DNA from 2 places in the Micromonospora trifolii genome. Region 1 is predicted to be linked to the other one. Evidence: predicted binding sites of a transcription regulator. Region 1 holds the regulator's gene; the other holds the start of a gene.
The links. Region 1 encodes HspR, which represses chaperone genes until heat shock. Its sites were predicted from a motif close to TTGAGTNNNNNNNACTCAA; they were not measured.
Positions count from the first base shown of each region.

Region 1 (15,747 bases):
GCATCTCGGTCAGGTGCGCGGCGATCTCTTCGGTGGCCTCGGCGGGCACCCGGTCCAGCACCATGGCGATCACCGCGCCCCGCGCCCGGGCACTGCGCAGCAGCTCCCAGGGCACCGCGTCGGCGTACCGGGCGGCGGTGGTGACGAAGAGCCACAGATCGGCGGCGGCCAGCAGTTGGGTGGCGAGCGCCCGGTTGGCGTCGACGACCGAGTCGATGTCGGGTGCGTCGAGGAAGGCCAGCCCGGCGGGCAGGGCCGGGGCGGTGACGAGGTGCAGGGCGCGCGGATCGTCGCTCGGCTCGGTGGTGCGGGTCAGCCCGGGCAGGAGGTCACCCTGCCGGAACCAGGCCGCGTCGGACGGGTTGCAGACCAGCACCGGGGAGCGGGTGGTCGGCCGGAGCACGCCGGCGGCGCTGACCCGGGCCTTGACCAGGCTGTTGACCAGGGTCGACTTACCCGCGCCGGTGGAGCCGCCGACCACCACGAGCAGTGGGGCGTCCAGCCGGGCGAGCCGGGGCAGCAGGTAGTCGTCGAGCTGGTCGGTGAGGGCGGTGGCGGTGTGCCGGGCGGAGCCGGCAGAGGGCAGCGCGAGGGGATACCGGGTCGCGCCGATCGCCTCCCGAAGGCCCGACAGTGCGCCGGGGAGGCTGTCGTCCCCGGTGGTGGCGGGCGGCTCCTCCGCGGCGTCCGGCGGGTCGGTGCGGGCTGCGACGGCGGGCGCACCGGAACGGGTGGCGGGATCGCCGTGCGTCGTCACCGCTAAAGCGTGCCCGACCGATGCAAGGGAAGACAACCGGACGGTAATAACGGCTGGGTTGCGTCGGGTTGACTCAAGTCAACTTGACGATTGGCCAACGCGTGGCACTATTGAGTCAAGTTCACTCAACTTGTGGTGGGGCCCGCTGCGGGCGGTGCTCGCCAGCAGCCCACGGGCGACGCCCGTCACCTGCACAACCTTACGAAGCGAGGAAGCGAAGATGGCACGTGCGGTCGGTATCGACCTCGGCACGACGAACTCCTGCGTCAGCGTTCTCGAGGGCGGTGAGCCCACCGTCATCGCCAACGCTGAGGGGTCGCGGACGACTCCGTCGATCGTCGCGTTCGCCCGCAACGGCGAGGTGCTCGTCGGTGAGGTCGCCAAGCGCCAAGCGGTGACCAACCCGGATCGGACGATCCGGTCGGTCAAGCGCGAGGTCGGCACGAACTGGTCCGTTGACATCGACGGCAAGAAGTACACCCCGCAGGAGATCTCGGCCCGGACGCTGATGAAGCTCAAGCGGGACGCCGAGGCGTACCTGGGCGAGCAGATCACCGACGCGGTGATCACCGTTCCGGCCTACTTCAACGACAGCCAGCGCCAGGCCACCAAGGAGGCCGGTGAGATCGCCGGCTTCAACGTGCTGCGGATCGTCAACGAGCCGACCGCGGCCGCCCTGGCGTACGGGCTGGACAAGGGCTCCAAGGAGCAGACCGTCCTGGTCTTCGACCTCGGCGGCGGCACCTTCGACGTGTCGCTGCTGGAACTGGCCGAGGGCGTCGTCGAGGTCAAGTCGACCAGCGGTGACAACCAGCTCGGTGGCGACGACTGGGACCAGCGGATCATCGACCACCTGGTCAAGACGTTCCGCGGTGAGCACGGCATTGATCTGTCTCAGGACAAGATGGCCCTCCAGCGGCTCCGTGAGGCCGCCGAGAAGGCCAAGATCGAGCTTTCCGCCGCCACCACCACCAACATCAACCTGCCGTACATCACCGCCGGCGCGGCCGGCCCGCTGCACCTCGACGTGACGCTCAGCCGCGCCGAGTTCCAGCGGATGACGCAGGACCTGCTGGACCGTTGCAAGGGCCCGTTCGAGCAGGCCGTGAAGGACGCCGGGATCAAGATCTCCGACGTCGAGCACGTCATCCTGGTCGGCGGTTCGACTCGGATGCCCGCCGTGACCGACCTGGTCAAGCAGCTCACCGGTCGCGACCCCAACAAGGGTGTCAACCCGGACGAGGTGGTCGCCGTCGGCGCCGCCCTCCAGGCCGGTGTGCTCAAGGGTGAGGTCAAGGACGTCCTGCTGCTCGACGTGACCCCGCTGAGCCTGGGCATCGAGACCAAGGGCGGCATCTTCACCAAGCTGATCGAGCGCAACACCACCATCCCGACCAAGCGCTCCGAGGTCTTCACCACGGCGGACGACAACCAGCCGTCGGTGCTGATCCAGGTGTTCCAGGGTGAGCGGGAGATCGCGGCGTACAACAAGAAGCTCGGCACCTTCGAGCTGACCGGCCTCCCGCCGGCGCCGCGCGGCGTGCCGCAGATCGAGGTCGCCTTCGACATCGACGCCAACGGCATCGTCAACGTGCACGCCAAGGACCTGGGCACCGGCAAGGAACAGAAGATGACGATCACCGGCGGCTCCTCGCTGCCGAAGGACGACATCGAGCGGATGCGCCGGGACGCCGAGGAGCACGCGGAGGAGGACAAGCGCCGCCGCGACGACGCCGAGACCCGCAACGTGGCCGAGGCGCTCCAGTGGCAGACCGAGAAGTTCCTCGCCGAGAGCGGCGACAAGCTGCCCGGTGAGAACCGCGAGCAGCTCAACGAGGCGCTCGGCGAGCTGCGTGGCGCCCTCGGCGGTCAGGACATCGAGAAGATCAAGTCGGCGCACGAGAAGCTGGCGCAGGTCTCCCAGCAGGCCGGTTCGCTGCTCTACTCGCAGCAGGCCGAGCAGGGTCAGCAGCCCGGTGGGGAGCCCGGCCCGGGTGCGACCGGCGCGACCGGTGCGACCGGCGCGACCGGCGCGCAGGCCGGCGGCCCCGACGACGTGGTCGACGCGGAAATCGTGGACGAGGACGGCAAGAAGTGACCGTCGGCCTCCGACACGTTTCCACCGCGAAGGGGATGAGGTAGCCGCATGACGCAGAAGCCACGAGCCGCCGACCCGGGCGACACCGGGTCGACGCCGGGTGGCTCCGCGACCACGGAGCCGACCACCGGCGACGGGGAGCGGGTCGTCATCCGCAACAAGCGCAAGCTCGTCGACACCGCCGAGCCGGAGGGGACCGCCACCGACGCGGAGACCGGTGTGCCGGCCGAGGGTCTGGTCGAGGACGCCGAGGTCGTGGTCGACGAGATCGAGGTCGAGGTCAACTCCACCGACGGGCCGGAACCATCCGGTCCGCCGGTGGTGGACGCCCCGGCGCAGCCGGTGGACGGCGGCGGCACGGGCACCTCGCTCGGCGCCGAGCTGGAGGCGCTCCGGGCCGAGCTCGACGAGCGGACCAGGGACCTGCAGCGGGTGTCGGCGGAGTACGCCAACTACCGCAAGCGGGTTGACCGTGACCGCAGCCTCGTGCAGGAGCAGGCGACCGGCTCGGTGCTGGCCGCGTTGCTGCCGATCCTTGACGACCTGGACCGGGCCCGGGAACACGGCGACCTGGTCGGGCCGTTCGGCACGGTGGCGGAACAGCTCACCACCGCGCTGGGCAAGTTCGGCCTGAACGCCTTCGGCGAGCAGGGCGACCCGTTCGACCCGACCCGGCACGAGGCGGTCGCGCACCAGACCTCGGCCGACGTCAGCGAGCCGACCTGCGTACAGGTCATGCGACGCGGCTACCAGCTTGGTGAGCGGCTGCTGCGCCCCGCGCTGGTCGCGGTCGCGGATCCGGAATAGTGCCAGACAGTGACCGGGCCGTCCCGTCCACCGCGCGGCGGTGGGCGGGACGGCCGGGCCACCGGGGTCGGAAGGAGGTGGACCGGTGAGTTCGAAGGACTGGATCGAGAAGGACTTCTACGCCGTGCTCGGCGTGGACAAGGCCGCCTCCGCGGATGACATCAAGAAGGCGTACCGCAAGGTGGCCCGGGAGTCGCACCCGGACCACAACCCGGGCGACCCGAAGGCCGAGGAGCGGTTCAAGGCCGCGTCCGAGGCGTACAACGTGCTGTCGGACAGCGGCCGCCGCCGCGAGTACGACGAAATGCGTTCGCTCTTCGGCTCGGGCGCGTTTCGGCGCAACGCCCGGGGTGGGGGTCAGCCGGGCGGCATGCCGTTCGACGTCTCCGACATGTTCGGCGGCGGCGGAGGCGGCGATCGTCGCTTCGGCGGCGCCGGCTTCCAGGACCTGTTCAGCTCGATCTTCAGTGGCGGTCAGGCCGGTGGGCAGGCCGCGCCCCGCGGTCCGGCCCGTGGTCGGGACGTGGAGACCGAGGTGGCGCTGGACTTCGGCGACGCGGTGCGCGGAGTGACGCTTCCCCTGACGCTGCGCGCGCCGGGGGTCTGCGACACCTGCCATGGCAACGGGGCCAAGCCCGGCACCCAGCCGCGTACCTGCCCGGTCTGTCATGGTGCCGGCGTGACCACCCGCAACCAGGGGTCGTTCAGCTTCTCCGAGCCGTGCCGCAACTGCCAGGGCGTCGGCACTGTGGTCGAGGAGAAGTGCCCGGAGTGCCAGGGCAGCGGCGGTGTCACCAAGACCCGCACCATGAACGTGCGCTTTCCGGCCGGCGTGGCCGACGGTCAACGCATCCGGCTGGCCGGGCGTGGCGAGCCGGGCGAGCGCGGCGGCCCGGCTGGCGACCTCTTCGTGCACGTCAAGGTTCGGCCGGACGAGCTGTTTGGGCGTACCGGGGACGACCTGACGCTGACCGTGCCGGTCACCTTCGCGGAGGCAGTGCTCGGCACGGACCTGCGGGTGCCCACGCTCGACGGTGCGATGACCCTGCGGGTGCCGCCGGGGACGCCGAGCGGGCGGGTGCTGCGGGCCCGTGGCAAGGGTGTGGTCCGCCGCGACGGGCAGGCCGGTGACCTGCTGGTCACGCTGGACGTGGTGGTGCCGGCCCGGTTGTCGGACGAGGCGCGCACGGCGCTGGAGTCGTTCGCCGAGCAGACCCCGCCGGCGGCCCGGGAACATCTCGACGCACGGGTGCGTCGAGTCAGTTAGTCCGGTGGAATGGACGCGGAGGTGAGCGGGATGTCGGGCGAGTTCCTCGGTTCGGGCGACCCTGCCTACGAGGCCAAGGTGCTGATGATCTCGGTAGCGGCACGGATGGCGGGAATGCATCCACAGACCCTGCGCCAGTACGACCGACTGGGGCTGGTGCAGCCCGGCCGGGCCGCTGGTGGCGGGCGTCGCTACAGCGTCCGCGACGTGGTGCTGCTGCGTGAGGTGCAGCGGCTCAGTCAGGACGACGGGATCAACCTGGCCGGCGTCAAGCGGATCATCGGGCTGGAGCGGCTGCTGGAGCAGGCGCAGCAGCGGGTGGCCCGGCTGGAGGCGGAGCTGGACGCCGCGTACCGCCGGGTGGCGGAGCTGGAGTCGCTGGCCCGCTTCCCGGGCCGGGATCTGGTGCCGACCAACCGCACGTCCACCGCCCTGGTGGTGTGGCGCCCCCGCCGCACGCCCGATCGCTGAGCTGCCGCTCACCCGGATCTGTCTTCTCGGCCCGGACCGCGCTGGATTCCCCGGCGCGGTCCGGGCCGCTTCGGTTAGCCTGTCGATAAGGGTCCAATCGGCTTAATCCGGACCTACCGGCATGGCGAGGGGGAGCGATGGCGGAACCGGCGAAGAAGGTGGCCCAACAGACCGAGGACCGGTTGGAGAACCTGGCCGAGACCGTCCGCAAGAAGTTCGACAAGGTGACCGAGGGGACCTACCGGGACCGGATCATCGCGGGCCGGTTCGCCGAAGATGGCGACCGCGCCGGCGAACGGGGCCGAGCCGAGACGGAACGCAAGCAGGACTGACCGGTAACCGACGTGCGGGCCGGGACCCACGGGGGGTCCCGGCCCGTTCGCCGGGGTCCCGGCCCGTTCGTCGTAACTGAGTGCGGGTTGGGCCTCAGCCGAGGCGGCGGTTTTCGCGGACCAGGCCGCCCTCGCACCAGTCCCGGTAGACGAAGAGGTCCGGTCGGGCCAACAGTACCCGGCCGTTGTGCGCCCAGATCTTCATCAGCTCGTCGCCGTCACGCTCGGCCTGTTCGACGAGCTTGCGGAAGCGGCGCTTGGGGTGGGCGCGAAAGTTCGTCCGGATGCCGTCGGCTGCGTAGATGTAGAGGCAGTGCAGCGCGAACCGCCGGGCCGGGCAGGTTGGATCCATTGCTAACTCGAAGAGTGTCAACACCAGCCGGTCGCCGGAGACCAGCAGGTCCCAGTCGGGTGGCATCGAGGCCAACGGCACCGAATCGGGCTTGTACGCCCAAGCTCGCAACTCCGCCGGAGTCGGATCGACGGGGTTGGCGAAGCCGTGGAACGTCGACTCCTGCACGCTCACCGGCCAACCTTCCGCTCTCGCCCGCGTTTGGCAACGCTGCCTGCGGACCCTGGCTGCTGGGGCGAAACGGTAACCCGCCGTCGGGTGCTGCGGTAGTACCCGCGAGGAGCAATTCCGCAACCGTTGGCACGGACGGGTCCATTGCATCGACAGCGCAGCCGATGATGCTCCTATGACAATCCACGTTAGACGGTTACAGCGGGGCGCCGAGGCCGAGTTCGTCATGGGGCTGGAGTGGCTTTTCGCCCCTCCCGGCAGCCGTCCCGTGGATTGGGACCGCGACCGCGCCGTCGAGCGGACCGCGCAATTGCTCGCCCACGAAGACGTCGCACTCTTCGAGGCGCGAGCGGACGAGGATCAGTTGGTCGGCGTGGCCAGCGTCTACGTGGACATCCTCTCGGTGCGCTTCGGCCGCCGGGCTTCGATCGAGGATCTCGCTGTGCACCCCGAGTGGCGCTCCCGGGGTGTCGGCTCCAGCCTCCTGGCGGCGGCCAGGGCGTGGGCGTACGAGCAAAGTGCCGACTACGTCTTCCTGGAGTCCGGCCTCGCCCGAACCGAGGCGCACCGCTTCTACCTCCGTGAGGGTGCGACCCACGCCGCCGCGGCGTTCAGGTGGAGCTCAGTGCAGTGAGTCGACGATCGGGGTCGGCTCCCGCCGCTGGGCCGCCGCGCGGTTGCGCAGCCACCGCTTGAACCACGGGAAGTCGGGCAGCCGAGCGAGGATCGGCCCGGTCACCACGGTGATCAGGACGTACGTCGCGGCCAGCGCCGCCAACCGCGGCTCGACGCTCCCGGCGGCCACCGCGAGCCCGGCGATGACGATGGAGAACTCACCTCGGGGTACGAGTGCCAGGCCGGTCCGCCATCGACCGGGTTCCGCGATGCCGACCCGGCGGGCCGCGAGGTAGCCGGTGAGCGTCTTCGTCGCCATGGTGACCACGGCCAGGGCGAGCGCCGGAAGCAGCACCGGCGGAATGTCCTGCGGGTCGGTGGTCAGGCCGAAGAAGACGAAGAACACCGCGGCGAACAGGTCGCGCAGGGGCGAGAGCAACTCGGTGGCGTGGTGCGCCACCGGGCCGGAGAGGGCGATGCCGACCAGGAACGCGCCGACCGCCGCCGACACCTTGAGCGACGCGGCGATGCCCGCGATCAGCAACGTCAGACCGAGTACGCCGAGCAGCAGCGCCTCCGGGTCCTTCGCCGACAGGGCGGACGAGATCAGGTGGCCGTACCGGATGGCGACCACCAGCACGATCAGCACCGTGCCCACCGCGACGGTGAGCGCGATCCCGCCGCCGAGCAGGCCGGTGCCGGCCAGTACGGCGGTGACGAGCGGCAGGTAGAGAGCCATCGCCAGGTCCTCGATGACCAGCACCGAGAGGATCACCGGGGTTTCCCGGTTACCGAGCCGGCCCAGGTCGGCGAGGACCTTGGCGATCACCCCGGAGGAGGAGACCCAGGTGATGCCGCCGAGTACCAGGGCGGCGACCCAGTCCCAGCCGAGCAGCAGGGCAAACCCCGCGCCGGGTAGCGCGTTGAGGACGCCGTCGATCAGCCCTGCCGGTGCCGCCGAGCGCAGGTTGCCGACGAGTTCGTTGGCCGAGTACTCCAGGCCGAGCATCACCAGCAGAAGGATCACGCCGATCTCGGCGCCGACTGCGAAGAACTCCTCGCTGGCGTCCAGCGGCAGCAGCCCGCCGTGCCCGAACGCGAGCCCGGCGAGCAGGTAGAGAGGGATGGGAGAGAGGCCGAAGCGCCGGCTGAGCCGGCTGAGGAGCCCGAGCAGCAGCAGCAGCGCACCGACTTCGATGAGCAGCGTGGTGAAATCGTGCATCCGCCTCAGCCGTCCGGGTCACTGTCGGCGAGGATGGCGGAAACGCCGTCGAGACCTCTACGGGTCCCGACAACGACCACCACGTCGCCGGCCGCGAAGCGGAAGGAGGGGAGTGGCGAAACGATCACTTCGCCTTCACGCAGTACAGCCACGATGGAGGCGCTGGTGCGGGTACGCGCCTTGGTGTCGCCGAGCTTCCGGTTGACGTACGGGGAGCCGGCCGTGATGGCGATCTGCTCGGTGAGCAGACCGGCGGCCTGCTCCCGGAGCCCGGAGAGCTGGCCGAGCATCAGCGACGCGCCGAGGATGTCGGCCAGAGCCTCGGCCTCGTCGTCGGTCAGCGGAATGTCCGCCTGGCAGGCGTCGGGATCGTCGGGATCGTAGAGGACGAGATCACGGCGGCCATTGCGGTGGGAAACGACGCCCAGGCGGCGTCCGGACTCCGTCACCAGATCGTGACGTACCCCGATCCCGGGTAAGGCGGTCTGCTCGACACGTACTCGCACCCTCCAAGGCTACCGCTTTGTGAACAGAGCGCAGATCTTGGAGGGACAGCGCCCCTCGGGCCGGCCCCGGCGCAGCCCAACGGAGGTGATCCACTCGAGTTCATTGAAGTCGGGCTATCCGGCGTGGCGGAACACCCCGACTTCCTGAAAGTCGAGTGGATCAACCGGGCCGGGGGGCCGGGTCGGGTCGGACGCGCGGGCGCCCGCGCCGGCAGCGCGGGCGCGGGCACCTGGGCACGACGTGGTCAGCGGAGGCTGGCGAAGAACTCGCGGATGTCGGCGACCAGCACCTCGGTGGCCTGGTGGGCCGCGTAGTGGCCGCCGACGTCACCCCGACCGTCGACGTCGGTCTCGTACGCCGTCCACCGGACGATGTTCGCGTGGTCCCGCTCGGCGAAGCGGCGGATGGACTGGAAGTCGCCGGGGAACATGGCCAGCGCGGTCGGAGCGGTGGTCGGCTCGGTCGGCGGCTCGCCGGCGTGCGCGTCCTCCCAGTAGAGCCGGATCGCCGAGGCGGCCGTGCCGGTGAACCAGTAGAGCGCCACGTTGGCCAGGATGAAGTCGGCGTCCAGGCTCTCGTCGAAGAGCTGGGCGTTCCAGGCGAGCAGCCCCACCGGCGAGTCGGCCAGCGCGAACGCCAGGGTCTGCGGCTGCTGACTGTGCACCTGGTTGAAGGAGAACTTGTTCTCGTAGAACCACTGGAGGTGCCCGAGCGCCGCCTGGTCCGCCTCGGAGAGCCCGGCGAACTCGGCCGGGTCGCCGGAGGGGAACGAGAAGAGCTGGGTGACGTGTACGCCGAGCACCCGCTCCGGAGCGACCCGGCCCAGTTCCGGCGCGATCATCGAGCCGGCGTCGTTGCCGATCGCGCCGTAACTGTCGTACCCCAGGCGGTTCATCAGCTCGGCCCAGGCGCGGGCGGTGCGGAACCGGTTCCAGCCGGCGCCGCGGGTAGGGCCGGAGAAACCGAAGCCCGGCAGCGACGGGATGACCACGTGGAAGGCCGGCGCGTCCGGTTCGGTCGGCTCGGTGAGCGGGGCGATCACGTCGAGGTACTCCAGCACCGAGCCGGGCCAGCCGTGGGTGAGCACCAGCGCGGTGGCGTCCGGCCGGGACGACCGGACGTGCAGGAAGTGGATCTGCTCGCCGTCGATCTCGGTGACGAACTGCGGGTGAGCGTTCAGGCGGGCCTCGACGGCTCGCCAGTCGAACTCGCCCCGCCACCGGTCGACGAGGGTGCGCACCCGGTCGATGCTCATCCCGTACGAGTCGCCCGCGCCGGGCAGGTCGGCGGGCCAGAGGGTGCGGTCCAGCCGGGCGGCCAGGTCGTCGAGGGCGGTCTGCGGGATCTCGACGCGGAACGGGCGGATCGCGGTGTCGCTCATGGCGGAACTCCTTCGGAACGGAATGTTTCGTTCTGCAATCACCATAGCAGAGCGGAACGATCCGTTCCACTGTTAGGCTGAGGGCATGTCAACGACTTCCGGCAAAACGCTGGGCGGTCGCCGCGCCCAGGCCGCCCGCAACGACGAGGTCATCCTCGAAGCCGCCCGCGCCGTCTTCCTCGACGACCCGAAGGCCCCGATCGCCGCCGTCGCCGAACGCGCGGGTGTCGGGATCAGCGCCCTCTATCGGCGGTACGCGGGCAAGGAGGACCTGCTGCGCCAGCTCTGCCACGACGGGCTGCGCCGGTACGTCGCGGAGGCCGAGACCGCCCTCGCCGAGCCGGACGACTGGGCCGCGTTCACCGGCTTCCTGGCCCGGGTGGTCGACGCCGACGTGCACTCGCTCACCGTCCATCTGGCCGGCACGTTCACCCCGACCGAGGAGATGGGTCGGGACGCGATGCGCGCCGGCGAGTTGGCCACCGCACTGGTCGACCGGGCCCGCGCCAGCGGGCGGCTGCGCCCCGACGCGGTCGTACACGATCTGGGGTTGTTGTTGGAGGCGTGCGCCGCGGTCCGCGTACCCGATCAGGAGCGGACGCGCCAACTGCGCCGCCGGCAGCTCGCGGTCCTGCTGGCCGGCCTGTCGTCGGTGCCGGACGCGGACCCGCTGCCCGGCCCGCCCCCGGCGGCCGGCGAGTTCGACTGGCGGTGGCGGCGCCGGGAGTGATGGCCGTCACGCGCTAAGGTTGAGCGGAATACGCTCAACTCTGGTTGTGTCCAATCCAATGGACAACGCCGATCCGGGGGAGCCCATGAACACCGAAAGACTCACCACCAAGAGCCGCGAGACCATCACGGGCGCTGTCGCGCTGGCCAACCAGCGTGGTCACGCCACCGTGGAACCCTGGCACCTGCTCCTGTCACTCCTGGACACCGACGGCTCGACGGCCACCGGTCTGCTGCGCGCCGTCGGGGCCGACCCGACCGAGCTGCGCAAGACCGCCCAGCGTGCGGTCGACAACCTGCCGGCCGCACGCGGCTCCAGCATCGCCGAGCCGACGTTGGCTCGGGAGTTCGTCAACGCCATCGGCGCCGCCGAGCAGATCGCCCGACCGCTGGGCGACGAGTACACCTCCACCGAGCACCTGCTCGCCGGCCTGGCCCGGGTGGGCGGGGCGGTGTCCGGCGCGCTGAAGACCGCCGGTGCCACCGAGGAGGCCCTGGTCGCCGCCTTCCCGACAGTTCGCGGTGGGGACCGTCGGGTCACCACCGCCGACCCGGAGCAGACCTACCAGGCCCTGACCAAGTACGGCGTCGACCTCACCGCCAGCGCCCGGGACGGCAAGATCGACCCGGTCATCGGCCGGGACTCCGAGATCCGTCGGGTCATTCAGGTGCTGTCCCGACGTACCAAGAACAACCCGGTGCTGATCGGCGAGCCCGGCGTCGGCAAGACCGCGATCGTCGAGGGCCTGGCCCAGCGGATCGTCACCGGCGACGTGCCCGAGTCGCTGCGCGACAAGAAGCTGATCTCGCTGGACCTCGGCGCGATGGTCGCCGGCGCGCAGTACCGCGGCCAGTTCGAGGAGCGACTGAAGTCCGTCCTGGAGGAGATCAAGAACTCCAACGGGCAGGTCATCACGTTCCTCGACGAGCTGCACACCGTCGTCGGCGCCGGCAAGGGCGAGGGCTCGATGGACGCCGGCAACATGCTCAAGCCGATGCTGGCCCGTGGTGAGCTGCGGATGGTGGGTGCCACCACGCTGGACGAGTACCGCGAGCACATCGAGAAGGACCCGGCGCTGGAGCGCCGTTTCCAGCCGGTGCTGGTCGGTGAGCCGACCATCGAGGACACCATCGGCATCCTGCGAGGGCTCAAGGAGCGCTACGAGGTGCACCACGGCGTACGGATCACCGACGCCGCGCTGGTCGCCGCCGCGACGCTGTCCGACCGGTACATCACCGACCGGTTCCTGCCGGACAAGGCGATCGACCTGGTCGACGAGTCAGCGTCCCGGCTCCGGATGGAGATCGACTCCCGTCCGGTCGAGGTGGACGAGATCGAGCGGGCGGTCCGCCGGTTGGAGATCGAGGAGATGGCCCTGGCCAAGGAGCCGGACGCCGCCTCGGCCGAGCGGTTGGAGCGGCTCCGCAAGGAGTTGGCCGACAAGCGCGAGCAGCTCACAGTGCTCTCCGAGCGCTGGCAGACGGAGAAGAGCCACATCACCAAGCTCTCCACCGCCAAGGAGGAGTTGGAACGTCTCGGTGGTGAGGCCGAGCGGGCCGAGCGGGACGGCGAGCTGGAACGCGCCGCCGAGCTGCGCTACGGCCGGATCCCCGCTCTGAAGGTCGAGCTGAAGCAGGCCGAGGAGGAGCTGGCCCAGCTCCAGGCCGACGGTGCGATGCTCAAGGAGGAGGTCGGCGCGGACGACATCGCCGCGGTGGTCGCCTCCTGGACCGGCATCCCCGCCGGCCGCCTGCTGGAGGGTGAGACGGCCAAGCTGCTCCGGATGGAGGATTCGCTGGGCGGCCGGGTGGTCGGCCAGACCGAAGCGGTCGGCGCGGTCTCCGACGCGGTACGCCGTGCCCGGGCCGGTATCGCCGACCCGGATCGCCCGACCGGCAGTTTCCTCTTCCTCGGCCCCACCGGTGTCGGCAAGACCGAGCTGGCCAAGGCCCTCGCCGAGTTCCTCTTCGACGACGAGCGGGCCATCGTCCGCATCGACATGAGCGAGTACGGCGAGAAGCACTCGGTCGCCCGCCTGGTGGGTGCGCCGCCCGGCTACGTCGGCTACAACGAGGGTGGTCAGCTCACCGAGGCGGTGCGCCGACGGCCGTACTCGGTGGTGCTGCTGGACGAGGTGGAGAAGGCCCACCCGGACGTCTTCGACGTGCTGCTCCAGGTGCTCGACGACGGCCGGCTCACCGACGGCCAGGGCCGCACTGTTGACTTCCGCAACGCGATCCTGATCCTCACGTCCAACCTCGGCTCGTCGGTGATCAGCGACCTGACGCTCGCCGATGAGCAGCGCCGGGAGGGCGTGCTGGCCGTGGTCCGGTCGCACTTCAAGCCGGAGTTCCTCAACCGGCTGGACGACATCGTGGTCTTCGCCTCGCTTCGCGGGGGCGACCTGCGTTCCATCGTCGACATCCAGTTGAACCGGATGCGGCGGCGGCTGGCCGATCGCCGGCTGGGCCTGGAGATCACCGATGCTGCCCGGGACTGGCTGGCCGAGCACGGCTACGACCCGATCTACGGTGCCCGCCCGCTCCGTCGCCTGGTCCAGACGGCAATCGGAGACCAACTGGCCAAGGCCCTCCTGAGCGGATCAATCCGCGACGGCCAGACGGTAAAGGTGGACCGCGCTACTGAAACCAACGCCCTCGCGGTAACCCCCGCCTGACCCCACGCGAACACGTTGATCAAGAGGTTTGCGTCAGCCCGGCGTCTTCTCATGACGCAAACCTCTTGATCAACAGGGTGGGGCGGGGGCGGGTGGGGAAAGAGGTGGGGCATGTTTGGGATTGGGAAGAAATGGGAGCGGGAACTTGGTGCGGCCGCCGACACCTTGGCGGCGGCTGACACGCTCGCCTTCGGGGGAGTTGGCATCGCCGGCACCCTGCTGCCGGTGACGGAGGCGTACGAGCAGATCTCGGCCGCTCTCGACGACCACCCCGAGGAGGTACGCCGCCAACTCGACCGGGTGCTCGCCGACGGCACACCCGCCGGCCGGGCGTACGCGGCCACGCTGCTGGAGCGCGTCGACCCAGCGGCGGCCCGAGCGGCCTGGACGTCGCTGCGGGACGATCCGAGCGAGTTCACCACCTTCGTGGGGTGCGTGATGGACCGCGAAACCCTTGGCACGTACGCCAGCCGGCGGCTCGCCGCAGCATGATCCATTTGCCGGTCGGTACTGCCCGATTGGTCCTGCCGGTCGCCGTCGACGGGCCGTACGTCGCGGGCCATGAACCCGCCCGTCACCGCGCCGCGTCCGACCGGACCGTCGACGGCGCCTCCGCAGGCCGTACCCGACGGCCTCCGTCAGCTGAGCTGTCGGCCACAGCGCGGGTCTTCCTGGTGCCGAGGGTTGTTACCGTCTGCGCCGACGTACCTGGGGAGGTGGTCGGGTGGACGCGCTGGTGACGTCCCTGGTGGCGGCTGTTGCCGTACTCGCGGTGGTAGTGGTCGTCGGGCGGGCCCGGCGGCGGGCGACGGGCCCGTCCAACGGCCAGCCGGCGGAGCCGCCGCGCGGCGGCCCGCTCCGCCTGACCCCGGGCGACCGCGTGCGGATCCGCGAGCGGGAGTACGCGGTGAGCGCCACGATCCGCCTGGTCGAGGGCGACTGGAGTTGGGTGCAGCACCTCCTCGACGACGACTCCGGCGCCCGCCACCGGCTCTCGGTGGAGGACGGCCCCGAACTCGAGCTGGTGTTCTGGACGGCCCAACCGGGCGCCACCGTCACCCCGGGCGCCCCGACCATCGAACTCGGTGGGCGGCGCTACACCTGGGCCGAGACCGGGCAGGCGCGTTACACCGCCACCGGCGAGACGGAGCTGCCGTCGACCGGGACGATGCGCTACCACGACTACCAGTCCGGCGGCGCCGCGCGGCTCTCCTTCGAGGCGTACGGCGAAGAGGGTTGGCGGGTCGCCCGCGGTGACCTGCTCGACCCCGCCGACCTGACGATCCGACCGCCCCGGGCCTGAGGCCCGCCGAGCCGGACCGGGCGGACGCGCCCGGGCTCGCCACGGCATGCCGAACTGGCCGGTTGTCGATACGGTGTGGGCGCGATCTTAGGGAAGGAGAATCGTGGTCGATTCCCAGAGCACGCCGGCCCGTCAGCGGCCATCCATTGTGTCGATTTCCAGTTACCTGCTCTTCCTGTTCCTGGCACTTCAGGTGATCAGTCTGATCATCACGCTCAGCACCTTCAGCAAGACGCGGGACGCGCTCCGTGCGGCGTACGAGGGCAGCAGCACCGACGGTGAGCAGGTGGCCGACGTCTTCGCCGTCATCGGGATCGGCGGCAGCATCGTCCTGTTGCTGCTCGCGGTCGTGCTGGGCGTGCTGGCCCTGTTCAACAACCAGGGCCGCAACGGCGCCCGCATCACCACCTGGATCGTCGGCGGCATCATGGTCTGCTGCGTCGGCGGTAGCCTGCTCAGCAACGCGGCCGGCGGGTTCAACACCGGTGGCGGGACTACCGGCGACGGGCCGAGCCCGGAGGAGATCCAGCGTCGCCTGGAGGAGGCCCTGCCCTCCTGGGTCACCCCGGTCAGCCTCCTGCTCAATGTGCTCAGCCTGATCGCGCTGATCACGGCGCTGGTCCTGCTGGCGCTGCCGAAGGCGAACCCGTTCTTCCGCAAGCAGACCGCGGGCTGGGAGCCGCCCACCCCGGGCGCCAGCTACCCGGGCAACCCGCAGGCGCCCGGTCAGCCGGGCTACCCGCAGGCATCGGGTGAGCCGGGTTATCCGTCGAGTGGGGAGCCGAGCTACCCGCCGCCACCGGCCGCGAACCGGCCGGACGACACGCCGCCCACGGACCGGCCCGGGTCAACCCCGCCGCCGACCAACTGACGGCTCGATAAGCACGACGCCGACGATCCCTCCGAGTAGGTTGCAACCCGACGCCTACCGGAGGGATTCGTCGTGTCGTACCCGGAATCGGCACCGGCCCGCCGGCCCGCCGCCGTCCTGTCGGCCGCGACCGTGCTGTTGGTGATGGCGGTCGCCGCGCTCGCGTACGCCGTGGTGGACCTGGTG
Region 1 is NZ_CP191526.1:6,179,468-6,195,214, forward strand. Features, by position in the region: gene ACQRWP_RS28770 (ABC transporter) at 1-757, opposite strand, end outside; gene dnaK (molecular chaperone DnaK) at 978-2,855, shown strand; gene grpE (nucleotide exchange factor GrpE) at 2,904-3,662, shown strand; gene dnaJ (molecular chaperone DnaJ) at 3,748-4,929, shown strand; gene ACQRWP_RS28790 (heat shock protein transcriptional repressor HspR) at 4,960-5,400, shown strand; gene ACQRWP_RS28795 (hypothetical protein) at 5,538-5,732, shown strand; gene ACQRWP_RS28800 (hypothetical protein) at 5,827-6,258, opposite strand; gene ACQRWP_RS28805 (GNAT family N-acetyltransferase) at 6,431-6,889, shown strand; gene ACQRWP_RS28810 (cation:proton antiporter) at 6,878-8,092, opposite strand; gene ACQRWP_RS28815 (cation:proton antiporter regulatory subunit) at 8,098-8,598, opposite strand; gene ACQRWP_RS28820 (epoxide hydrolase family protein) at 8,844-9,980, opposite strand; gene ACQRWP_RS28825 (TetR/AcrR family transcriptional regulator) at 10,066-10,710, shown strand; gene clpB (ATP-dependent chaperone ClpB) at 10,796-13,387, shown strand; gene ACQRWP_RS28835 (hypothetical protein) at 13,499-13,879, shown strand; gene ACQRWP_RS28840 (DUF4178 domain-containing protein) at 14,112-14,690, shown strand; gene ACQRWP_RS28845 (hypothetical protein) at 14,794-15,561, shown strand; gene ACQRWP_RS28850 (hypothetical protein) at 15,634-15,747, shown strand, end outside.

Region 2 (15,747 bases), 3.2 Mb from region 1:
AGGCGAGGTAGTAGTTGGCCGGCGTCCAGGCCTCGGCGCCGAGGTTGGTGACGGTCACCTTCACCTTGCCGTCCTGGTTACGCAGGACGGCCGGCTCCGGGGTGGGCTTCGGGATCGCGTACCCGGCGTTGTACGGGCTGTGGGTGACGTAGAGCGCCGGCGGGTTGGCCGTGTCCGTTCCGGCGAACTTCTTCCACGCCGAGGTGTCGGTGGTGGACGCCCGCAGCGAGAGACCGTTGTTGGCCTGCTGGCCGTTGGCCCACCGCTGCACGAGGTTACGGCCGCCGGCACCGAGGTCGAACATCTCCCCGGCCGCCGGGCAGGCGGACTGGGACTGACCGAAAGCGACGTGCCCATGGGCGAACGAGCGGCTGACCAGCGAGCCGCCCACCGCTGGCCCCGGGTACGAGTACCCGGTGCCGGCCGACCACGACCCGGTCACCGGGTGGACGGTGACCGCGCGCGCCTTGCACGAGGCCGCGTCGAAGTTGACAGCGGAGAGCGCCGCGCCGTGGATGGTGTGGTTCTGGAGTCGGCTGACCAGGTTGCCGAACTTGAGGTAGGCCGCCGCGTTGTCATCACCGGAGCGACCGACGAGCAACTCGTCCTTACCCTCGACCGAGCGGCCGCCGTGCACGTACATGCTGCTGTCGGACTTGACCGCGTCGACCGGCGGCCCGACCGTCGGGTCGACCTCCACCGGGTACCGCCGGGCCGGGTCAGCCAGCCAGGCCCGGTCGGGAGTGACCTTCAGCGCCGTCTGCCCACCCGTGGTGACCAGCTCGTACGCGACCTTGGTGGAGGTGGCGGGAGCGGCCTCGGCCGAGCCGGCGTCCACCATGTAACCCGGCGGGATGATTCCGCGCTGCTGCCCGTTCCGGTCGCTGAGGACGATCTGGCCGTCGACCAGCTTCGCGGTGAGGTTGCGCAGGTTCAGCGGGAACACGTACGAGGTGGGCGCCTTGACCGAGTGCAGGACCAGGGTTTCCTTCACGCCACCGGCTCGGGGCTCCAGGCGCAGGTCGACGTCCGGTCGTACGCCGGGGTAGGTGACGGCGTTGCCGTCCACCCGGGCTGGCGCGTTGGTCGCCTCGGCCAGACCGAAGCCGAACTCGGTGTCACCGTCGAAGCTCAGCCGGGCCACCTGGGTCGCGGCGCCGTTCCCGGCGAAGCGCAGCCCGACCGAGTCCGCGGTGGTCCCCCACCCGTCGGCGGCGGGCACCAGGGTGTGGTCGATGGGTGCCCAGGTGCCGTCCGGCTTGCGGTAGTTGATGGCAGCGGAGGAAAACTCGGTGGTCTGGGTGCCGTCGGCGTTGTCGAAGACCCGCTGGTCGACACCGCGCTCGGCCGGTCGTTCCCGGCTGGTGCGCTTGTCGAAGCCTCGGGTGTCGTCGACGGGTGCGGTGGCCACCGACGCCTTGTTGCGTCCGGGGGCGGGCTTGTCGGCGAGCTTGTGCGGTGGGTACTGCCCGCGTAGCGACTTCGGGAGGTCACGGTTGGGTCGTCCGGACGTGACGTGCGCCTTGCCCGCCGCCGAGCCCCATGCCTGCTTCGGCTTCGCGCCGCCACCCCGCCCGGTGGAGGCGACACCGTCGCGGTCCCGTGCGCCGCCCGCCGGCAACGCGGTCACCCCGCTGCCGCCCAGGTTGAGCATCAGCACACCGGCCAGGGCGGCCGCCAGGACGGACCGGGTGGTGCCGGAGCCGAACACCGAGCGTTGCCGGAGTAGCCGACCACGCAGATCGGTCAGCCGACCACGCGGGTCGGGCAGACGCCGAATGCTGAAGGACATGGTTGGTCACCCCTGGATCGAGGACGGGCTGAGAGGCGGAGACAGGCATGCGTGGGCCGCGAGACCTGCGAAGGCCCCACGAAGCCGGGTGTGCGATCGCCGTCACCCCTTCACAGGCACGGCGTTACGGCGTCGACTATCGGTCGACGAAAATCTCAGGAGATACGAAGAGGCAGCTCGGGTGGACGGAATTCACGCCGGAACGGGTCGCCCAACAACACAAATATCGCCTCGGCACGGCAAAATGCCGCCAGGTCAGCGGTCACAGCTTCACACCCCCGTGTGCTGCTACTCATCGATATGCCGCTGTAGGTTGCAGCACGGCCAATCGGCTGTCAAGCCACGTCGACCATGGGCGTGCGGATCAGCGCTGCGACCTGGGGGGATTACTTTCCGTCAAGACGCAGGGCGGTTGAAGGATTTGGTCCGCTTGCCGCTCGCTCCGATCCGCCCCGTCCGTCCATCATGGACGCCGCCCGACTCACCAACCGGACCGAACCTCCGCCCGTCGACCGTCCTCGGCAGGCAATCCACGGCCGTACATGGCGACCGAATCCGTGGCGAATGAATGCACGCGCCGAACAAGCTACGCAGTTTGCTAACTAGCCGGGAACCGCGTTCAATGAAATCCGTCGCCGTGAATTTGTTGTTGTTGGTGGAGGGCTACGTGAACGGGGCGAGGAGCATCGACGACCGCATTGGCTTGCCTACTGCTCTACTCTGAAGGAGCCGCGGCGCCACTTCGGCAAGTCGAGGCCTTAGCGCCTGCATCCCGGGCGGATAGAAGCAACCGCATGATCTGGACGAAGTTCAGAAGCGACCGCACCCCTCGCCGACTCCGCGCCGTGTCCGACCTGCACTTTCCTGCCAGCGGGCGTGAGCACCTACGAAATCGGTACCCCCACCTCAGCGACGGCGACATCGTTCTCGTCGAGACCGCCACCCGGCAGTGGTTCCGGATCATCGCCCGCCAGCCCAACGCGAAGCTGTCGATGCCCTCGGTGGTCGTAAACGATCTGTGGCAGGAACTGACCCTGCACACGCGGGACTACGCCACGTTCTGCGACACCGCGTTCGGACGCCCCCCGCACCCTGAGCCAAGGTCCGCGACAAGCGGCGACACGACCGACGACAATCGACGGTCCCTGCTGCTCACCACGCTGAGCCACGGGCGCCGGGACGAGGGGTGCGGCCCGAACGGCCTTCCGCTGCTGTTCCGGGTGGACCAGGAACTGCACATCCCCGATGGCAACCGCTACCTGGCCGACTGCGGGGGCCGAGGCGAATGCTTCCCGGTTTCCGGCCGGGTCTGCCTGCAACACCTCGCAGGGCCGGGCAAGCGGCCCAAACCACCCGGCATTCGCGGCGATCTGCCCTTCAACGACGGCCGTCACGGCTACGCCGGCGGTGCAGGCGGCGGTGGCGGCGGGGGCGATGGCGGAGGCGGCGATGGCGGTGGGGGCAGCAACTGAGGCCCGGGCCGCTGCCTGTCCCGCACCCGGATCCCCCCGCTCGGACAATGAGGCGCTGACACTAGCGGAGCCGGGTCAGCGCGGTCACCGACCTGTCCGTGCCGTCGTAGCTGCGCGCGGCGTCGAAGTCGCCCGTCGGGCGCTGCCCACCGGCGACGGCACGAGCCAACCGCAGGTCCGCGTTGCGGAACCGCAGGGCCAGGCTCAGGTGCGGAACCCACACCTCCGGCGCGTGCCACGGACGGTGTCCGTCGGCGTCGGCGAGAACGTCCCAGACGGCGGCGTGCAGCGCGGTCAGCGCCGGGGTGGGTCGGACAAGCCAGACCAGCGGAGCGCTGCCGTCGAGGACGACGACGCGGTCGAGCGTCACCGGCACCGGCAGCGCGGCGTCGAACAACTCGGCCAGGCGGTGCTCGACCCCCGCTGGGACCTCGTCGACGGCGGCGAGGGTGAGGTGCGGCCGGTTGGTCGGATGGATGTTGCGGGCCAGGCTGGGCAGCCCGGCGGCAGCCAGCCGACCCCAGACCGCCCGAACCGCGACCTCCAGGCCGGGCGAGCAGACCAGTTCCACCGTACGCACGCGCCCACGCTAGCCGGAAGCTCCGCGCCACCCCCACCGAGGCGCGCCGCCGGTGTCGACGGTCAGAGCCAGCCGTTGTCCCGGGCGGTGCGCACCGCCTCGGCCCGGTCGGCGGCGCCGAGCTTCTGCACGGCGGCGGAGAGGTGGTTGCGCACGGTTCCGGTGGACAGGTGCACCCGACGGGCGATCACCGCGACCGGGGCACCGACCTCCACCAGCCGTAGCGTCTCCAGTTCCCGAGGGGTCAGCGGGCACGGGGGCAGGGTCAACGCGTCGGCGGCCAGCGACGGGTCGACGTAGCGACCTCCGGCGTGCACCCGACGGATCACGTCGGCGAGCGCCCCACCCGGCGAGCCCTTGGGCAGGAACCCCCGGGCGCCGGCGGTCAACGCCTGGCGCAGGTGCCCGGGACGACCGTGGCCGGTCAGCACGACCACCGCGCAGTCGGGTCGGACCCGGGTCAGCTCGGCGGCTACCGCGATGCCGTCCAGGCCGGGCATCTCCAGGTCCACCACTGCCACGTCCGGGCGGTGCGCCAGCGCCGCGGTGACGGCTGTCGTTCCATCGGCGGCATGTGCCACCACCTCGATGTCCGGTTCCAGGCCGAGCAGCGCGGCGACGGCGACCCGGATCAGGTCCTCGTCGTCGGCGAGCAGGACGCGGATCACGACGGCGCCGGCACTGTGGCTTCGAGGGTGAAGATCGCGTCCTCCCGGCGTACCCGCAGCTCGCCCCCGGCGGCGGCGAGCCGGTCGGCCAGCCCGCGCAGGCCGTGGCTGTGCGCGTCCGGGCCACGGTCGTCGGCGCCGTCGTTGGCCACCGTCATCCTGGCCACGTCATCCTCCCGATCGATGTGGATCCGGCACCAGTCGGCCCGGCTGTGCCGCAACACGTTGGTGCTCGCCTCGCGCAGCACCGCAGCCAGCTCGATGGCGGCGCGCTGCGGCAGGTCCGCCGGCAGTGGCAGAACGGTGCACCGCACCCCGCAGGAGCGCAGCACCCCCACCACCGCCGTGAGCTGTTCGTCGAGGTCGACGGCCCGATAGCCGTGCACGGTCTCCCGTACCTCGCTCAGCGCGGAGGCGGCCAACCGTTGCACCTCGGCGGCTTCGCGCCCGGCCCGTTCCGGGTCGACCGGGGCGAGTCGGGCGGCGAGTTCGGCCTTCAACGCGATCACCGTGAGGCGGTGCCCCAGCACGTCGTGCACGTCGCGGGCGAAGCGCAGCCGCTCCTCGGCGGCGGCCAGCCGCGCCTGGGCGGTCTGGCCCTGCCGGGCCTCCACGAGCAGGTCCCAGAACCAGACCTGGAGCCCGTTGACGGCGGCCACGGCCACGCCGATCCCACCGGTCACGGCGAGGTGGCGCGGAACGGAACCGCCGGTCCACCAGGCCACCGCGACCGCCACCGCCAGGACGCCGACAGCGACCGCCAGCGCGGCTCGCCAGCGCACCAGCAGCGGCGTCATGCCGATCAGCGCCGCACCGAGCCAGGCCCAGGTCGGCCACCTGCCGGCCGCCACCGGGCCCACCAGCGGAACGGTCAGCACCGCCACCCCGACCAGGCTCAGCTCGGCCCGACGCCGCCAGCGCGGGTCGAGCCACGGCGTCACGGCCGCGTACAGGACGGCGGTCTGGGCGATCACGAAGGCGAGGATGCCGACCGCGCCGAGCGTCACCCGACCCGGGTCGGGCTCGCGGGTCAGGCCGACCGCCGGTAGCAGGACGCTCGCCCACACGCCGGTGGCCAGCGACACCAGCGTCGCCCACCGGGCGCGGCGCAGCCGACGGTCCGCCCGGGGAGTCACCGCCTCGCTCGCCACGCACCGATCCTAGGACCGCCCGGCGCACGGTCCACCCCTGCGAACTGTCACGGTCGGGCCGTGCGGTCCGCACGGATTTCCCGTGACGAACGGGTCTGCCGGCCACACCGGGGACACCGGCAGGGTCGAGGCATGGAAAACAACCAGATGTACGCGGACAGCCTCACCGCCGTACCGTCGCCCGCGCCCCTGCCCACCGACGAGCCGGCACCCTCGGCCCCGACACCGACCACCGCGGCACCGGCGGCCTCGGCACCGGCCAGCAGCAAACGGCGGCTGCTGTGGCATCTGGGCGAGATGGCCCTGGCGATGGTCGCCGGGATGCTGCTGCTCGGGCCGTTGTGGGAGCTGGCCGGCACCGCTGCGGGCATCGGCGACGCGCTGGCCCGGCCGGAGATCGCCGCACTGGTGATGGCCACGAACATGACCGTCGGGATGACGGTGGGGATGCGCTACCGGGCGCACCGCTGGCACGCGGTTGGCGAGATGGCCGCCGCGATGTACGTCCCGTTCCTGCTGCTGCTCGTGCCGTTCCGGGCCGGCGTGATCGACGCCGACGCGCTGCTGCTCGGCGGTCACCTGCTGATGATCCCCGCGATGGTACTGGTGGCGGTCCGACACCGGCACGAGGCGTCGGCGCCGGTACGCCGACACCGGGTCGTGGTGGCGCTCGCCCACCGCTGGCCGACCGGGTTGGCGCTGCTGATGACCGTGGACATGTGGGTCGACCCGAGCGTGCTCAGCCCGTGGACGATGCTGGTGCTGCCCGTCGGCTACCTGGTGATCGGCGTGGCCCGCCGCACGCTGGGCGGGCGGGGCGTGCTCGCCACCCAACTCGCCGGTCTGGCCGTCTGGGTCGCCCTGACGCTGGTCGCGGTGATGGCCGGCGGGCGGGCCGCCGACTGGCTGGTGGCGTTCGGGTGGTTGGCACACGCCGGCTGGGACCTGGCGCACCACCGCAACCGCCGGGTGGTGCCGGGTGGCTACGCCGAGTTCTGCGCGGTGCTCGACGTGGCCCTCGCCGCGGTGATGGTGCTGGCCATCCTGACCACCGACGCCTGACCGAGGCCGCCGCCGGGATCATGGAACAGCCGCAGCACGAGCCCGGAGACAGCTCTTGTGGCGGTCGCCGCAACGGCCCGGACGGCGTGATGAAAGGCTTGGCACATGAGTTCCGCACCTGCACAGCACGAAGCACCGATTGACGCCACCCCCGACGGCACCGACGAGGTGAGCGCCTTCACCGAGCTCGGGCTGCGCGCCGAGCTGCTGGGCGCGCTCTCCGCCCTCGGGTACGAGGAGCCGACCCCCATCCAGCGGGAGGCTATCCCACCGCTGCTGGAGGGTCGGGACCTGCTGGGTCAGGCGGCCACCGGCACCGGCAAGACGGCTGCGTTCGCGCTGCCACTGCTGAACCTCATGGCGGCACACCGCCAGGGCGGCGACCCGGTGGCCCTGGTGCTGGTGCCGACCCGGGAGCTGGCGGTGCAGGTCTCCGAGGCGTTCCACCGCTACGGCAAGGACCTGGGTGCGCGGGTGCTGCCGATCTACGGTGGGCAGCCGATCGGGCGGCAGCTGCGGGCACTGGACCACGGTGTCGACGTGGTGGTGGCCACCCCGGGGCGGGCCCTCGATCACATCGCCCGGGGCACCCTGCGCCTCGGTGGGTTGGCCACGGTGGTGCTCGACGAGGCCGACGAGATGCTCGACATGGGCTTCGCCGAGGACATCGAGGCGATCCTGGAGCATGCTCCGGCGGAGCGTCAGACGGTGCTCTTCTCGGCCACCATGCCGTCGCGCATCGACGGGATGGCCCGCCAGCACCTGCGCGAACCGGTGCGGATCGAGATCGGCCGGGAGCAGACGGTAGCGGGTGAGGCGCCCCGGGTGCGGCAGAGCGCGTACATCGTGACCCGAGCGCACAAGCCGGCCGCGCTGGGTCGGGTGTTGGACGTGGAGTCCCCGACCGCGGCGATCGTGTTCTGCCGCAGCCGGGAAGAGGTCGACCGGTTGACCGAGACGATGAACGGTCGGGGCTACCGCTCCGAGGCGCTGCACGGCGGCATGAGCCAGGAGCAGCGCGACCGGGTCATGGGCCGGCTGCGGGCGGGCACCGCCGACCTGCTGGTGGCCACCGACGTGGCGGCCCGTGGGCTGGACGTCGAGCAGCTGACCCACGTCGTCAACTACGACGTGCCGTCCGCCCCCGAGTCGTACGTGCACCGGATCGGTCGGGTGGGCCGGGCTGGCCGCGAGGGCGTGGCGATCACCCTCGCCGAGCCGCGTGAGCACCGGATGCTCAAGACCATCGAGCGGGTGACCGGCCAGCGGATCACCATCGACAAGATCCCCACCGTGGCCGACATGCGTACCCGGCGGCTGGAGCTGACCCAGGCGGCCCTGCGGGAGAGCCTGCTGGAGGACGACCTGGACCCGTTCCGGGTGATCGTGGAGACCCTGACCGACGAGTTCGACCTGATGGAGGTCGCCCTCGCCGCCGTGAAGCTGGCCCACGAGGTGACGTCGCCGGGCTCCGACGACGAGGAGGAGATCCCGCAGGTTCCGGTCCGTGGGCCGCGCGAGGGTCGGCCGGAGACCGGCGGCCGGGGCGGCGACCGGCGGGGCGGGGGCCGGCCGCGCTCCGCTGGCGGCAACACCGTCCAGGTCTTCGTCGGCCTGGGTCGACGCGCCGGGGTACGCCCGCAGGATCTGGTCGGCGCGATCACCGGGGAGACCGGCATCCGCGGCCGGGACATCGGCTCGATCGAGATCGCCGACCGGTTCTCACTGGTCGAGGTGCCCCAGGGGGTGGCCGACGAGGTCATCTCCGGGTTGCGCTCCAGCACGATCAAGGGCCGCAAGGCCACCGTGCGCCGCGACCGCGGCGGCGACGAGCGCTGAGCACGCCGTCGGCGACCGCCGGAGTACGACGGTCGCCGGCGCGGATCAGAGGGCGTACGGGCCGAAACGGCCCCAGGCCACCACGGCGGCGAGGACGAGCAGCACCGCGCAGGTGATCGCGCCCTGGATCTCGGTGCGACGCCCGTCCTGGGTGGTCTGCTGCTTCCGGTCGCGCAGGTGCACCAGGATGCCGCCGATCATGACGATGACCAGCCCGACGGCGGCGAGCGGGGTGAGCACTGTGGCGACGCCGGTGGCGGCGGGCAGCACCAGCCCGGCGGCGGCCAGCAGCTCGACCGCGCCGAGCGCCTTGACCTGCGACGGCGGGACCGGGTCCACCCACCGCATCACGCCGTTCAGCTTCTCCTTGGGCTGGGTCAGCTTGGCCAGCCCGACGCCGGCGAAGACGGCGGCGAGCAGGATCTGAATGATCCAGAGCACCACGTTCACGGGGGTTCCTCCAGGGGGCCGCCTCGCGGCGGAGAGGTGGTTGACGGTGCAGACGAGACAGTAGACCTCCCCCGCGTACCGAAAGGGCCCCCGCCGTCGCAAGACGGCGGGGGCCCGGATGGTCGGAGCGTCAGACCGCGAAGAGCGCCGGACCGTCCAGCGTCTTCACGTCGGCCGGGCGCAGCGCCAGGGCGAGCACGTCGGCCACGTCGGCCAGGGTGTGCACTGTCAACGCCTCGCGCACCTCGGCCGGCAGGTCGTCCAGGTCGGGCTCGTTGCGCGCCGGGATGATCACCTCGGTGAGGCCGGCCCGGTGCGCGGCGAGCAGCTTCTGCTTCACCCCACCGATCGGCAGCACCCGACCGGAGAGCGTCACCTCACCGGTCATCCCGAACTCGGGGCGGACCGGACGGCCGGTGACCAGCGACGCCAGGGCCGTGACCATGGTGATGCCGGCGCTCGGACCGTCCTTGGGCACCGCGCCCGCCGGGAAGTGGACGTGGATCCGGCGTCCCGCCAGGGCGTTCGGGTCGATGCCGAACCGCCGCCCGTTGGAGCGCAGGTAGGAGAGCGCGATCTGCGCCGACTCCTTCATCACGTCACCGAGCTGGCCGGTCAGGGTCAGCCCCGGCTCGCCCTCCATGCTGGTCGCCTCGATGAAGAGCACGTCCCCACCGGCGCCCGTGACGGCCAGGCCGGTGGCCACGCCGGGCACGGCGGTGCGCTCGGCCGATTCCGGGGTGAACTTCGGCCGACCCAGGTAGCCGGTGAGGTTGTCGGTGCCCACGCGTGCCGGCGTCGGGTCCGTCGCCAACGTCACCGCCACCTTGCGCAGGATCTTGGCCAGGGCCCGCTCGAGCTGCCGGACGCCGGCCTCCCGGGTGTACTCCCCCGCGATCAGCGCGAGAGCCTCGTCGGCGACGCTGACCTCGTCGACGGTCAGCCCGGCCCGCTCCCGCTGCCGGGGCAGCAGGTGGTCGCGGGCGATGGCGACCTTCTCGTCCTCGGTGTACCCGTCCAGGGTGACCAGCTCCATCCGGTCCAGCAGGGGGCCGGGGATGGACTCCACCACGTTGGCGGTGGCCAGGAAGAGCACGTCGGACAGGTCGAGGTCGACCTCCAGGTAGTGATCCCGGAAGGTGTGGTTCTGGGCCGGGTCGAGCACCTCCAGCAGGGCGGCGGCCGGATCACCGGCGTAGCCGGCGGCCAGCTTGTCCACCTCGTCGAGGAGCACGACCGGGTTCATCGAACCGGCCTCGCGCAACGCGCGGACGATCCGGCCGGGCAGCGCCCCCACGTAGGTGCGCCGGTGCCCGCGGATCTCCGCCTCGTCGCGGACGCCGCCGAGCGAGACCCGGACGAAGTTACGCCCGAGCGCCCGCGCCACGGACTCGCCGAGGCTGGTCTTACCCACCCCGGGAGGACCGGCGAGGGCGAGCACCGCGCCGGAGCCGCGACCGCCGACCACACCGAGGTTGCGCTCGGCACGCCGGTTGCGCACCGCCAGGTACTCCAGGATGCGGTCCTTCACGTCGGCCAGGCCGGCGTGGTCGGCGTCGAGCACCGCCCGGGCGGCGGCCAGGTCGGTGTTGTCCTCGGTACGCGTGCCCCACGGCATCTCGAGCACGGTGTCCAGCCAGGTACGGATCCAGCCCGCCTCCGGGGAGGCGTCGCTGGCCCGCTCCAGCTTGCCGACCTCGCGCATGGCCGCCTCGCGTACCTTGTCAGGCAGCTCGGCGGACTCGACCCGGGACCGGTAGTCGGCGGAGCCGTCCGGCTCGTCCTCGCCCAGTTCCTTGCGGATCGCGGCCAACTGCTGGCGCAGCAGGAACTCGCGCTGGGACTTCTCCAGCCCCTCGCGGACGTCACTGTTGATCTGCTCGGTGACCTCCTGCTCGGCCAGGTAGTCCTTCACCCAGCCGACCAGCAGCTCCAGCCGGGCGGTGACGTCCGGTGCGGCGAGCAGCTCGTTCTTCTGCTCCAGCGTCAGCCAGGGCGCGTAACCGGCCGAGTCGGCCAACTCGGAGAGGTCGGTCATCCGCTCCACCGCGTCGATGACCTGCCAGGCGCCCCGCTGCTGGAGCACGGAGGTCACCAGGGCGCGGTACTCGCGGGCGAGTTCCCGGGCCCGACCGGCGTAGGCGGGTTCGTCGAGTTCGGTCGCCTCGACCCAGAGGGCGGCGCCGGGCCCGGGCACGCCGGAGCCGATCCGGGCCCGGGACAGGCCACGGATGACGGCGGCGGGCTCACCCTCGGGCAGCCGGCCGACCTTCTCGATGGTGGCGACCACGCCCACCGGGCCGTACTCGCCGTCGATGCGCGGCACGGCCAGCAGCTTGCGGTCGCCGGTCGCACGCGCCGCGTCGATCGCGGCCTGGGTGGTGGGGTCGAGGGTCACCGGGATGACCATGCCGGGCAGCAGCACGGCGTCGGTCAGGGGAAGTACCGGAAGAGTTGCCATCGAACACCTGCTATCGCGTTGAGTTGAGCGTGTCTCACTCAAGTAACAAAGCGTTCCCCTTGTTCCGGCCTGTGACCCAGACCACTCTTCCGCCCGGTCCGTCGGGTCGCCCGGGACCGGCGGGCGACCCGACGAGGCACCTCAGGTGAGCTTGCTCTTCACCGTGTTCACCACCGAGCCGGCCACCCCCGGGTTGGTGCCGTACAACCGAGGGTCACCCGGAGGCAGCACCGGTTCCGGCGCGTTCGCCCGCGGGTTGTCGTCGTACCGGAACTCACCCTTGCCGTCCGGCGAGGGCCCGGACGCCCAGCGCCCCTGGGCGGCGTCGGTGCCAGAGGAGAAACCCAGGTAGGTGTAGCCGTACTCCTCGGTGAACTCACCCGAGTCCGGGAACGCCTCCGGCACCGGCATCTCCTCCAGCCCGTCCTCCTTGAGCTGCTCGATCGCCGCCAGCCACATGTTCTGGTGCATCGTGTCGCGGGCCAGCAGGAAGCGCAGCATCTGCTTGACGCCCGGGTCGTCGGTCATGTGGAACAACCGGGCGACCTGGAGCCGACCCTGCGCCTCGGCGGTGACGTTGAGCTGGAAATCGGCCAACAGGTTGCCGCTGGCGGTGATGAACGCGCCGTTCCAGGGCACCCCGTTGGAGTCGGTGGGCAGGGCCCCACCACCGCCGTGGATGAAGTGCGCCGGGTTCTCACCGGCGTAGGTCGCGGCACCTCCGGGGTCCTCCGCGATCCCCTCGGTCAGCGACAGCGGCGCATTGTCCAACAGCCGGGTGATCATCGTGACGATCATCTCGACGTGGCCCATCTCCTCGGTGCCGACGTCGAGCAGCAGGTCCTTGTACTTGCCGGGCAGTCGGCAGTTCCAACCCTGGAAGAGATACTGGTTGGCGACCGTCATCTCGCCCCACTTGCCGCCCAACACCTCCTGCAAACGGCGGGCGAACGCCGCGTCCGGGCCGTCCGGCTTGGCCTCGAACTGCAGATCCTTGACGTGGCTGAACATCCAACCTCCTCGGTACCGGAAATAGGTAGCGAGGCCGTTCCCGCCCCGATGACCCGAGCGGGCCAACCGGTGTCCCGCCCGGGTCAGCGCACCGGGCGAGCCATCGGCAGCAACACCTCCAGCGCCACTCCACGGGGCCGTAGCCGGTGCGCCCGCAGCGCTCCCCCGTCCGTCGCGAGGAGCTGTCGCGCGATCCACAGGCCCAGACCGGACATCCCGACGGCCGGCGCCGGACGCCGCAGCGCGACCAGCAGCGAATCGTCGACCCGACCCTCGTCGGTGACCAGGATGCTCAGGCTGGGGCCACGCAGGGTGGCGTAGAGCCCGACCTGCCCGTCCGGCGGCCCGTGCCGCAACGCGTTCTGCACCAGGTTGACCAGTACCTGTCGGGTTCGTCCGGCCGGCACCGGGCAGGAGGCCGCCCGCCGGGTGGCCCGCGCCCGCCGACGGCCGACCGGCACCAGCGCGGCGGCCTCCCGCAGGATGCCCGACAGCGCGACGGCCGGCTCCGGCTGCGGAGTCGGCGTCAGCACGCCGGTGCCGGCGGTCGCGTCGCGCAGCAAACTCTGGAGGTGGGCGGCCTGGTCGCGGGCCAGCTCACTGAGCGCCCGCCGGTCGTCCCCGGTCAGCTCGCGACGCTCGTCGGCCAGCGCGCGGGTCAGCGAGGTCAGGGTGCTGATCGGCGTCCGGAACTCGTGGCACAACACCCGCAGGAGCAACTCCGAATCCGCCGCCGTCGGTGGCCTCTCGCCGGGTGTCGGCTCAATGGGGCGCAACCCTCGCAGCAGGTCCCGCAAACCGTGCCGTACGCGCATCCACCCGACTCCTCTCGTTGGGTGCGAACCCGCATGATCGGTACCCGCTGGGGAACGGCGCAGACATGCCGGGAGCCTCCACCTTGCGACTCGTCGTCGTGGACGATCACCCCCTTTTCGTCCGCGGCCTGGAGTTGCTGCTTCCGATCACCACAAACGGCCGCGCCGAGGTGGTTGCCTCGACCGGCGACGCCGCCTCGGCGGCGGCCCTGGTCAGCAACTACTGCCCCGACCTGGCCCTGGTCGACCTGCACATGCCGCCGCCCGGCGGCATCCGGGCGGTGGCCGCGATCCGGCGGACCACCCCACGGGTACGGGTGGTCGCGATGTCCGGTTCCACCGACCCCGGGCCAGCGGTGGAGGCGCTGCGGGCCGGCGCGGAGGGGTTCCTGCCCAAGACCAGCGAACCGGAGGAACTGCTGCCCCCGCTACTGGCCATCCTCGACGGCTGGGCGGTGCTGCCGGCCGAACTGCTGCGCGCCGTGCTGCGGCCCACGCGCTCCACGCCCGTCGACCTGGACGGCGAGGAACGGCGCCTGCTGCGGGCGATCGCCGTCGGCCGCAGCACCGTCGACATCGCCGAAGAACTGCACGTCTCCGAACGGACGGTGAAACGGATGACCGCCGCGTTGCTGCGCAAGTTGCGGGTCTCGAACCGGGCCGAGGCGGCTGCCATCGCCGGTCACAGCGGCATCCTCGCGGAATGAAGCCTCGCCACCGAACCGATTCACGGTTTTGCTCGGTAACGGAATCGCGACGCGCCGAATGAATGGAAGGCATATTGTTGCGGATTACCGGGGTGATAGGTCAGACTTTGGACACATCCCGCCGCACACAGGGAGTAATCGGCAATGGCGAGAAAAGTAATCACGGTCCTGACCGACGACCTCGACGGTGGGAAGGCCGACCGGACGGTTGAGTTCAGTCTCGACGGCGTGGCCTACACGATCGATGTCTCCGACGAGAATGCCGGCGTCCTGCGCAAGGCGCTCGATCCGTACATCAATGCGGGTCGGCGGATCGGGCGCGGCCCGGTGGAGAGCGCCCGTTCAGTCCGGCGGCCGGGGCGACCCGCCGGCGCGGGAATGGATCGGGAGCAGAACCGGGCCATCCGGGAATGGGCCGTCAAGAACGGCTACAAGATTTCCGAGCGCGGCCGGATCCCGGTTGAGGTCGTCGAGGCGTACAAGAGCCGCTGACGCGACTCGACGGGGCCCCGCCGGAAACGGCGGGGCCCCGTCGTTTGTCCGGGTACCCGAAGCGACGCGGCGGCCGGCCACCCCGGGTTGTCGCCCCGGGTGGCCGGCCGCCGTTGTACGTCAGCTCAGTTGACGTCGATGCGCACCGAGTCGAAGGCGGGGGTCTGGTTGGCCCGCTCCATCATCGGCAGGCGGTGCGAGCCGTCACCGGCCCAGACGGAGCACTGGGCGGTACCGGACTCCGGCAGGCCCGGAATCTGGATCGTCACCTCGTCGGGCTGGGCGCCGCCGCGACCGTCCTCGGTCGCGACGAAGAACGCGGGCACCTCCTGCGGCTCCGGCGGAGCGGTCAGGCTGTCCAGCATCCGGCAGGCGGTGTGGAAGTGGCCGCGGACCAGGCCCTGGTCGTTGAGGAGCGAGCTCTCCACGTAGTAGCCACCCTGACCGGCGGCCAGGAAGCGGTCCCGGACCAGGTTGCGGGTGCTGACCCGCAGGGTGAAGGGCTGGTTCTGGCCGACCTGCTCGGGGAACTGGGTGATCAGCAGCGACGGGTTGTTGGCCGCCGCGCCGACCTCACCGAACTCGGTGCTCACGCAGCGGTTGCCGTTCTGGAAACCGTCGTGCGGCTGGAGCTGGCTCTCGTCGCAGTCGTTGGCGAGCACGCCGAGCCCGGCGCCGGGCTCGGTGCCACCGCCGTTGTTCCCGCCACCGTTGTTGCCGCCGCCGCCGTTGTTGCCGCCGCCGTTGTTGCCGCCACCGGGGGTGGTGGTTGGCGTGGTGCCGCCACCGTTGTTGCCGCCCGTGCCGCCGGTGGGCTGCACCTGGCACTCGGCGAGCTGCGCGAGGCCCTGCGGCCGGGGTCCGGCCCGGTCGATGGCGGTCGTGATCCGGTCCAGCACGGCGCGGCGCTTGCCGGCCAACGGCTGGAGGATCGCGCTGCGGATGAACGCCTCACCCTTGTTGCCCTCGGCGGCGAGTCGGCGGTCCGCCTCGGCGATCTGGGTCTGCAACTGGGCGAGATTGCGGTCCACCTCGGCCCGCGCCCGGTTCGGCACCTGCGGCAGTTTGGCCGCCACATCCGGACAGGCGATGGCCGTGCCGGTGCCCACCGTGCCGTCCTTGCCGTCCTCGCACTCGGGGACCGACTGCTGTCCGTCACCCCAGTGATTACGCACCCACCGACCGTTCTGCCAGGTCCGGCTGGTCGAGCCGTCGCCAGTGGGCGCGGTCGCGCCCGGGCTCGGCTC
Region 2 is NZ_CP191526.1:2,204,657-2,220,403, reverse strand. Features, by position in the region: gene ACQRWP_RS10310 (LamG-like jellyroll fold domain-containing protein) at 1-1,792, opposite strand, end outside; gene ACQRWP_RS10305 (hypothetical protein) at 2,587-3,264, shown strand; gene ACQRWP_RS10300 (2'-5' RNA ligase family protein) at 3,326-3,844, opposite strand; gene ACQRWP_RS10295 (response regulator transcription factor) at 3,907-4,512, opposite strand; gene ACQRWP_RS10290 (sensor histidine kinase) at 4,509-5,663, opposite strand; gene ACQRWP_RS10285 (hypothetical protein) at 5,796-6,725, shown strand; gene ACQRWP_RS10280 (DEAD/DEAH box helicase) at 6,831-8,564, shown strand; gene ACQRWP_RS10275 (DoxX family protein) at 8,610-9,014, opposite strand; gene lon (endopeptidase La) at 9,145-11,475, opposite strand; gene ACQRWP_RS10265 (manganese catalase family protein) at 11,617-12,486, opposite strand; gene ACQRWP_RS10260 (sensor histidine kinase) at 12,570-13,301, opposite strand; gene ACQRWP_RS10255 (response regulator) at 13,385-14,008, shown strand; gene ACQRWP_RS10250 (histone-like nucleoid-structuring protein Lsr2) at 14,153-14,500, shown strand; gene ACQRWP_RS10245 (hypothetical protein) at 14,626-15,747, opposite strand, start outside.
Region 2: a site for HspR is predicted at 11,499-11,517, ahead of lon (endopeptidase La). Genes of this name have one in related genera too.